3 regions of the Ureibacillus endophyticus genome follow, and region 1 is predicted to be linked to each of the others. Evidence: riboswitches for the same ligand, from Rfam matches in the RefSeq annotation. Region 1 holds a riboswitch; each other region holds the start of a gene.
The links. Region 1 has a riboswitch for lysine ahead of dapA (4-hydroxy-tetrahydrodipicolinate synthase). Riboswitches for the same ligand answer to the same signal wherever they lie in the genome.

Region 1 (3,175 bases):
TTAAAAAGTGTCAAAATCGAATTGAATAAGTTTAAATAATAGTAGCCCGGAAATCTTGTGTAGATTTTCGGGCTTTGTAAATATCAATTAATAAAACGAAATACTGTGGAATAAAGTGAAAGAAAAGTGTGATAAGGGGTTGAATTAGTGTCCGATTACTTAAGAAGTGCCGTATTTGAACATTCCTTTTGGCTACATGTGTTAAGTGACCATAGTCGTTTTATTTATGACTCGCTATATCCTTCAGAAAAAGATGATATTTCAAAAGCGGTTTACTTCATTAAGAATTTTGATCAACTCCGTAGACAAGTAGACTCTCAAAATGAATCAACTATCGAGAACTTTACAAGAGATGTGGAAAAACTTGTAGCTGAACTAAAACAATTTAAGCTGTCCCTTATTAAACGTCATTTGCTTGGTCAAATGAATATCCATTTATCTCCTACTTTTATGAATCATATGGTGAATGAGTTAGAGGAATATCAGCTAATTTTAAGTTATTTAAAAGTTAAAAAAGTGCCGCCTATTTTTCATGAATTACATCATCATTTAGTATGGCTAGTTGATGCTGCTGGTCATGCTGGGGCAATTAATGATCAACTCGATGGTGTTGAAAAAAGGTTAAAGGAAAAAAGTTATGAATTTACGAAACAATTTGAACAATTTTATTTAAAAGCGGTTGAGTTAACCGGATATTTGCGTAGTAATGTGAAGAGATTCCCCGCATTAAAAAAATTTAATCATGATGTGGAAGTGGAAATGGGCTTATTTAAAACCTTTTTAAACGAGCTTAAGGAAATGGAATTGAGCGCTGAAATTCTTGGAACATTTACAGCTTCCATGGCAGATCATATGGCAAGGGAAGAACAATATTACTTAACGAAATTAATGCAATCATCAAATGCAAAAGCCAAATAATAAAAGCGTCTCACTCGCTGAGACGCTTTTGCTATTTACGCATTTACTGTTTCAATTGTATTTAAAACTTTTTGAAGATTGTTTAATTCTTCGTTGTTTAGTGGAATCATTGGTAAACGAACGCCACCAACATTCACTCCATTTAGGTTTAATGCAGCTTTTACTGATGTTGGGTTTGGTGTAGCAAATAATACTTTCATAACTGGTAATAGTCTGCGGTGATCACGTGCTGCTTCTTGTAAATTACCACTTAAGAATTTTTGAATCATTGATTGCATTTCATTACCAATAATATGAGATGCAACTGAGATTACACCAGCTCCACCGATTGAAAGTGCTGGAATCGTTAAACCATCATCACCACTATATAATGTGAAATGTTCTGGTGTTTTTTCAATAATCTCTGCCATTGCATCTAAATTACCGCTTGCTTCTTTAATCGCTACGATATTTTTAATTTCTGATAGTCGAACAACTGTATCAACAGAAATGTTAACGACACTACGACCTGGAACGTTATATAAAATAATAGGCAATACAGTACTTTCAGCGATTGCTTTGAAGTGTTGATATAATCCTTCTTGCGATGGCTTGTTATAGTATGGAGCAACAAGCATAACCGCATCAACTCCTGCACTTTCAGCAGCTCTTGTTAGTTCAATTGATGCTTTTGTGTTGTACGAACCAGTACCAGCAATAACAGGAATTCGACCATTCACTACTTTTACTGCGAAATTAAATAGTTGAACTTTTTCTTCTTCGCTTAATGTTGGTGACTCACCAGTTGTACCTGATACGACTAATCCATCAGTACCGTTTGCAATTAAATAATTAATTAAGTTTTCAGTTGCCTGCCAATCAATTTCACCATTTTGATCAAAAGGAGTTACCATAGCAGTTAAAATTTTTCCGAAATTCATTCTTCTCCACATCCTCATCATTTTTATAATCGAATAGAGGGAGAAGGGCGTTAATGTATAAACGCAAAAAAGCAATAACGAGGACTCGTTATTGCTTAGAAATAAAAATCATTTCCTTGCGTAAGATAGCCCTCCATATAGTAAAACCTATATGACAGTTCTGCATTTATTCAACAACAGAACCAGCTTCAAGATTAAATGAGCATCTTGTAGCTTCGGCAAATTCCCCTTTCGACAATTGTCAACGGACCTCATTCTCCTCGAATTGTGTACTAATGGTCTTTGCGCCTCTATCCTTACTTCAAAAGTTTTGAAATAAGAAAATATATAATTATCAATTAGTGTACATCCTTTTATAGTGGAATGCAACACCTTTTCTAAATTTATAAAAAAATTAGCAAATTCAAACTATTTAACGATTATACGAGGGAAATTGATACTTTACAGGTACTATTAACTCTGTATTAAAACATTCAAGGTGAACAATCTAAAGGCATAAGGAGGTGAAAGAAATGGCTGACCGTAGTTCAAATAAGTTACAAGTACCTGGAGCACAGGCGGCAGTTGATCAAATGAAATACGAAATTGCTCGCGAATTTGGTGTAAACCTTGGACCAGAGGATGCTTCTCGTGCGAATGGTTCAGTTGGTGGAGAAATTACAAAACGCCTTGTGCAAATGGCTGAAGCACAATTAAGAGGTCGTTCAGGACAATAAAAATATAAAATGACTAAGGGCTAATTCAAACAACTATTTTTTGTGTCAGCCTTTAGTCTTTTATTTAGTTTATTAACTATTTGTTCATTAATCATTATTATCTTAGTACTATCTATTAATACAGTTAGCTATTATTATTTTTTCCCAGAAATGCAAATTACTATATTTAAATTCCTTTCTTTGGTAGAATTGTTTTGCTTGAAAATTCTATAAAAAGAAGGGAATGGAGTGAGATGTGGAAAAAGTTAACTGCTTCTGCACTTTTGTTATCGCTTGCAGCTACGAATATTGCACATGTTGAACCTACAAGCGCAGCAGTAGATATAAATGAAGTAACACGCGGGGAATATGTAAAAAAAGTAATTGAAACAATGGGATTAGAGCTAGGTACTGGAAAAACAGTGAAATTTGAAGATGTACCGGACTCTTTAAAACCTTATATTGAAAAAGCAATCGAATTAAAGTTAGTGTCAGGAAAAACGGAAACACAATTTGCTCCAGATGACAAGATTACGCGAGAAGAGGCAATTGTCATTGTTGCAAATGCGCTACAAAAGGATAGCGACTATTCTGAAGCAGTTTTAAATAAATTTAAAGATAGTAAAGAAATACAAAAAGATA
Region 2 (3,175 bases), 1.4 Mb from region 1:
GATTTTCCTGATCCTGAAGAACCAATTAAGCAAACCACTTCACCTTTATTTACTGTGAAATTTACATCGCGCAGCACTTCATGGTTGCCAAATGATTTATTCAGATGTTTGATTTCAATAACTTTTTCCATCTTTTGATCTCCTTACGCGATTAGTACATTTGCTCTTCTCGACGTTGTTCTACTTGATAAGCATTTTGGCCGTCCATTCTTTTTTCAACGTAACGTAAAATACGTGAAGCGACAAAAGTCATGATTAAGTACATGATACATGTGATTAAATAAGATTCTGCAAATCGGAAGTTCGCACCTGCGATTGATTTTGTAGTAAAGAATAATTCAGTTACACTAATTACACTTAATACAGCAGAGTCTTTAATGTTCATAATTAATTGGTTCCCTGTTGCTGGTAAAATATTACGGAAAACTTGAGGTAAAATAATGTGAATCATTGTTTGGAAATGACCCATACCGATTGCTTCAGCAGCTTCGTATTGTCCCTTATCAATCGAAACAATACCACCACGTACATATTCCGCCATATAAGCACCTGTATTTAATCCTACAACGACAACCGCTGCAACAAAACGATCCATTTCATAACCATAAGCAGCAATACCATAGAATACTACCATTGCCTGTACAATCATTGGTGTACCACGGAAGATTTCTACGTAAACTGTTAGGATGAAGTTGATAATTTTTAAGAAAATGGACTTAACAGATTTCTTACGAAGAGGAATCGTATGCATTACCCCGATAAATAATCCGATTAATGCACCAATAATTGTACTAATTACTGCAATTAGAAGCGTCATATAGGCGCCGCGTAAATAGCTTGGCCAATTCTCTTGTAGTATTGAGAGTATTATATCAAAACTCATAAATATCCTCCTAGTTAGATAAGCAAAAGGCGTTCTTGTTTGCGTGGCAAAAACGAAAGCATTTTCCTCGTTCGCCTCAAAGACAAGCGCCTGTAGCTAGACACGATTGAACTTATAAATATGTATCTTGCTCAGTAAAAAGTTATCACTGGCCTGTAGTAGACCAGTGATAGCCCAAACTGCATTAGTTAGCAGCTGGTTGGTTTGAAATTGCTTTATCCATAATTTCTTGACGTTCTTCTTCAGAAATTTCTGATAAAGCTTCGTTAATTTTAGCTAGGTTTTCGTCACCTTTACGAAGACCGATTGCTACAGAAACATCTTCTGGTTTTGTTTCAAATCCTTCTTCTAACTCAACAAAAGCAAAGTTCGAATTTGCTGAAGTAGAAGAGATTGCTTCTGGACGTTCTGCAACATAACCATCAATTACACCAGATTCTAAAGCTACACGCATGTGAGCGAAACTTTCCATTGCAGTTTCTTTTTTCACATCAGGAATTTGGTCAATAACTGCATAGTTAGTAGTGTTTAATTGAGATGTAATTTTTGCTCCAGCAAAGTCTGCTAATGTTTTAGCATCTTTATATTTTCCATCAGCTTTAACTACAATTACAAAATCACTTGTATAGTAGTTTTCTGTGAAATCGATTGCAGCTTTACGTTCTTCAGTTGGACTCATACCTGCAATGATTGCATCGATAACGTTAGATTGAAGGGCTGGTAATAAGCCGTCCCATTCTGTTTTAACAATAACTAATTCTTTTCCTAAAGCGTCTGCAACACGTTTAGCGATTTCTACATCGTAACCGCCAGCATATTCTTCAGAACCATCAATTTTTACAGCACCATTTGAATCATCTTTTTGTGTCCAGTTAAATGGAGGGTAACCTGCTTCTAAACCAACTTTAAATACTCCTTTTTCTTCAGTAGATCCAGAATCAGTAGAAGATGTTGCGTTGTCTTCTTTGTCAGAGGAACCACAAGCAGCTAAAACCATAATTGCAAACAATGATACAAATAGTAGTTTGAATTTTCTAGACATCGTTCTCTCTCCTTTACATACTTTTTTGGGCATTTAAAGAATAAAAAACGACCTAAGATGAACTCAGGTCGTCTATTTCTCTAATAGCCTAAATCCTCTAAACGTCCCGATTGAGATAGCACCCCTCAGTTGGTTGGGAGACCAGCTGAGACAGTCCTGCAGTTATTCACTGCAGACCCAGTATGAAAGTAGTGAGCCTACTGACATACTTCGGCAATATTTCCTTCTTCCTCTATTCATCGTTGCTCTACACTCCAAAAGGAACTAATAAATATCGCGCCTCTACCCCACATGTAACGTGAGGTTTTAATATTAAATTTCTATTAAAATGTTACTATATGAATATTATAATGTCAATATTCATTTTTCTGATAATAGGAAATTACTATCTAAATGGTGTTAATTAAATAATACTTCCCAACTATTTTTATCTGAATATTTATATTTCTTAAGGTACAGTAAAAAACTAGCGGATAATACAATCCGCTAGTAAATGTTATATTAAGAATTTAATAATAAATCTTCTGGATTTTCGATTAATTCTTTAACTGTTTTTAAGAATCCTACTGAATCTTTTCCGTCGATGATACGGTGATCGTAAGAAAGTGCTACGTACATCATTGGACGGATTTGAACTTCACCATTTACAGCAACTGGGCGGTTAACAATTGAGTGCATACCTAAAATACCAGCTTGAGTACCGTTCATGATTGGTGTTGACATTAATGAACCGAATACACCACCGTTTGTGATTGTGAATGATCCACCAGCCATGTCATTTAAGCCTAATTTTTTCTCACGAGCTTTTTTCGCTAAGTTCGCGATATCTTTTTCGATTTCAGCGAAGTTTTTGCTGTTTGCATCACGTACAACTGGTACTACTAAACCTTCTTCAGTTGATACAGCGATACCGATATCAAAGAAGTTATTTAAGTGAATTTCATCGCCAACGATTTGAGCGTTAACGTATGGATATTTTTTAAGTGCCGCCACAACAGCTTTTGTGAAGAATGACATGAAACCAAGTTTGATGTCGTTAGCTTTCACGAACTCTTCTTGTTTACGTTTACGAAGTGCCATGATGTTAGTCATGTCAATTTCGTTGAATGTAGTTAACATTGCAGTTGATTGTTTAACTTCTAATAAACGTTTTGCAATTGTTTGACGACGACGGCTCATTTTTTCAATTGTTACACGGTCAGAATTAGCTGCTGGTGTGAATACAACTGGGCCACCTGTAGTCGCAACTG
Region 3 (3,175 bases), 600 kb from region 1:
AAAAAGACAAAGCAAAATATTTTGGGCCATATCCAAATGCATTCGCTGCCAATGAAACAAGAAAATTGTTAGACCGAATTTATCCTCTCCGAAAATGTTCAAAACTACCTGATCGAGTATGTTTATATTATCATCTCGGACAATGTTTAGCTCCTTGTGTAAAGGAAATAGAGCCAATTGTTTATGAGGAAATGATTGAAGAAATTTCTAAATTTTTAAGTGGTGGCTATGAAGAAGTTAAAGACAATCTGCAAAAGAAAATGCTAGATGCAGCAGAAAATCTGGAATTCGAACGAGCAAAAGAATACCGAGATCAAATTGCTCATATCGAAACGATTATGCAAAAGCAAAAGATTGTCTCTAAAGATTTATCCAATCGAGATGTTTTCGGCTATGCCGTTGAAAAAGGATGGATGTGTGTACAAGTATTTTTTGTACGACAAGGTAAACTAATTGAAAGAGATGTGTCAATTTTTCCAATACATCAAGATCCAGAAGAAGAATTCCTAACATTTATCGGTCGTTTTTACGACATACCTGAACATATAAAACCAAAAGAAATTTTTATTCCAAGCAATATCGATGAAACTATTTTAGAAAAATTGTTAGATGTTAAAGTAATCATTCCTAAAAGGGGACAGAAAAAGGAATTAGTGGACTTGGCGATGAAAAACGCACAAATTGCTTTACATGAAAAATTTCAGCTAATTGAACGACAAGAAGAACGTACTGTAGGCGCATGTGAGGAATTAGGTTTAGCCATGAATATTGCACCACCACTTAGAATTGAAGCCTTTGATAATAGTCACATGCATGGAGCCGATGCAGTATCCGCAATGGTTGTATTTATAGACGGAAAACCTGCTAAAAAGGAATACCGAAAATATAAACTTCGAGAAGCGGCAAAACACGATGATTATGGTGCAATGCAGGAAGTAATTCGCCGTAGATACACGAGAGTTTTAAAAGAAAATTTACCTTTACCAGATTTAATCATCATCGATGGTGGAAAAGGGCAAATGGAAGTTGCTAGAGAAGTAGTGGAGGATGAACTCGGACTTTACATACCGATTGCTGGTTTGGCAAAGGATGAAAAACATAACACCTCCCAGCTACTATTCGGTGATCCACCTGTTCCAATTGAAATGAAACGAACAAGCGATGGCTTCTACTTACTCCAAAGAATTCAGGATGAAGTACACCGTTTTGCAATTACGTTTTTACGTCAACAACATCAAACGAATGCAATACAATCAGTCTTAGATCAAATTGAAGGAATAGGACCAAAACGAAAGCAACAATTATTAAAACATTTTGGATCAATCAAAAAAATAAAAGAATCTACTGTGGAACAATTAATGGAAGCAAACATACCTAGTAAAACTGCCAATGCAATATACCAATATTTCCATAAAGATACATTGCCAAAGGAATAATTGTATGATATTGTAAGCACAAGAAAATTTAATAGAATGGTAGAGGTGCAAGGTTCAATAGTAACTTGTTGAAGGATGAACAATTCCAATGAAGACTTGCGAAAGGGTAACTTGCCGAAGCGGTGAACAAATTGTTCGGTTTACTTGCTGGTTTTGCATTGAATAAATGTAAGACTGTCAGAATCTAAAAATGATTCTGGAGGGCTATCTCAGTTCATATACTTTCTTGCATTATGTATGGTGGGGCAGCTTTTCACGATAAGTGAGAGGTTGCCCTTTTTTATAGAAAACCAATTAAGTTCTTCGTATAAAGGAGAGGGTACAAATGGTTAGCATCGTAATAAAAATTGATAGCACCTCACTATCATCAACTGAAAAAATAGAACAAATCGCAAAACGAATTATTGATGAAAAGAAAAGAGGACGCAATGTAATTGTGGTCGTTCCAAATATGGAGTTATTGGAAGATAAAAATTATCAAATTGTAAATCTCCTATCAGACAAACCATCAAAACGAGAGTTGCATGTAATTGAATCGACCAACGCACAAATTGCTAGTAGCCTTTTAGCAATCGCAATACAGAAAAAAGGATTTAAAGCTATTTCATTAACAGGATGGCAAGCGGGGATTGAAACAATTGAAAACAATGATAGTGTTCTAATAAACAATATCAATGGTGAACGAATTATTGACCGCCTCAAAAAAGGAGAAATCGTTATTGTTGCAGGCTCACAAGGTGTTGATAACAGGAATAATATCTTAACACTTGGTGATGGCGGGGCAGATACAACTGCAGTAGCGATTGGAGTTGCGCTAAAGGCTGAGCATATTGAAATCTTTACTGCTCAAGATGGAATTTATACAGCAGATCCAGCAGTTGTAAAAGGTGCAAGAAGGTTAAAACAAATCACTTATGATGAAATGTTAGAATTAGCACATTTAGGTTCTCAAACTGTACATCCAAGAGCAGTTGAATTAGCAAAAATTTATGAAATACCATTAGTAGTTCGTTCAAGTACGGAAGCTCAAGGAACATTGATTAAAGGAGAGGTTGACATGGAAAAAAACCTAGTTGTTAGAGGCGTTGCATATGAGGCAGAAATTATTCGTTTAACGGTAGGATACGATTCGTATGAAAATTCTTCGTTAGCAAATATTTTTTCAACTCTAGCCAATAACAATATCGATGTCGACATTATTGTACAAGCAGTAATAGATGGAGTAAAACCGACTGTTTCCTTCTCTATAGATAAAGAGGATTTTGCTGAAGCAATTAAAGTACTTGAAAAAAATAAACCGGAATTAGGATTTAGCTTTGCGGATTTTGAAGTTGGGTTATCAAAAGTCTCAATCGTTGGGGCAGGCATGGTTTCAAATCCTGGAGTAGCTGCTCGTATGTTTGATCGATTACGTAAGGAAAATATTCTAGTAAAAATGGTAAGTACATCAGAAATAAAAGTATCAGTTGTCGTACCACAAGATGATATGGTTAAAGCAGCAAATGCTTTACACGATGAATTTAATTTAATAGAGGAAATTGTAAAGTAGAAATAAAAAGGTGTTTTCGATTTTCGAAAACACCTTTTCTTCTATATTAATATGGAAGAAATTTATTCTTAACCTATTTTTTCCTTGTTGTCCCATTTTACTGTAAATACAATTTGATTTTGTTTTTCTCTTTTTTCATCATAGCATTCCGTAATACAGCCTTGAATTGATTGTATCTGTTCAGCAATAA

Region 2: another riboswitch for lysine. It lies ahead of NKR20_RS07945 (transporter substrate-binding domain-containing protein); the one in region 1 lies ahead of dapA (4-hydroxy-tetrahydrodipicolinate synthase).
Region 3: another riboswitch for lysine. It lies ahead of NKR20_RS12155 (aspartate kinase); the one in region 1 lies ahead of dapA (4-hydroxy-tetrahydrodipicolinate synthase).

What each region holds. Positions count from the first base shown of each region.
Region 1 covers NZ_JAMYWW010000001.1:3,067,405-3,070,579, reverse strand. The annotation lists gene NKR20_RS15240 (sodium:solute symporter family protein) at 1-39, shown strand, start outside; gene NKR20_RS15235 (DUF2935 domain-containing protein) at 148-918, shown strand; gene dapA (4-hydroxy-tetrahydrodipicolinate synthase) at 954-1,838, opposite strand; lysine riboswitch at 1,957-2,139, opposite strand; gene NKR20_RS15225 (alpha/beta-type small acid-soluble spore protein) at 2,351-2,554, shown strand; gene NKR20_RS15220 (bifunctional 2',3'-cyclic-nucleotide 2'-phosphodiesterase/3'-nucleotidase) at 2,788-3,175, shown strand, end outside.
Region 2 covers NZ_JAMYWW010000001.1:1,638,437-1,641,611, reverse strand. The annotation lists gene NKR20_RS07955 (amino acid ABC transporter ATP-binding protein) at 1-131, opposite strand, end outside; gene NKR20_RS07950 (amino acid ABC transporter permease) at 152-883, opposite strand; gene NKR20_RS07945 (transporter substrate-binding domain-containing protein) at 1,068-1,925, opposite strand; lysine riboswitch at 2,034-2,218, opposite strand; gene odhB (2-oxoglutarate dehydrogenase complex dihydrolipoyllysine-residue succinyltransferase) at 2,427-3,175, opposite strand, start outside.
Region 3 covers NZ_JAMYWW010000001.1:2,469,433-2,472,607, reverse strand. The annotation lists gene uvrC (excinuclease ABC subunit UvrC) at 1-1,436, shown strand, start outside; lysine riboswitch at 1,469-1,651, shown strand; gene NKR20_RS12155 (aspartate kinase) at 1,762-2,985, shown strand; gene NKR20_RS12150 (YslB family protein) at 3,054-3,175, opposite strand, start outside.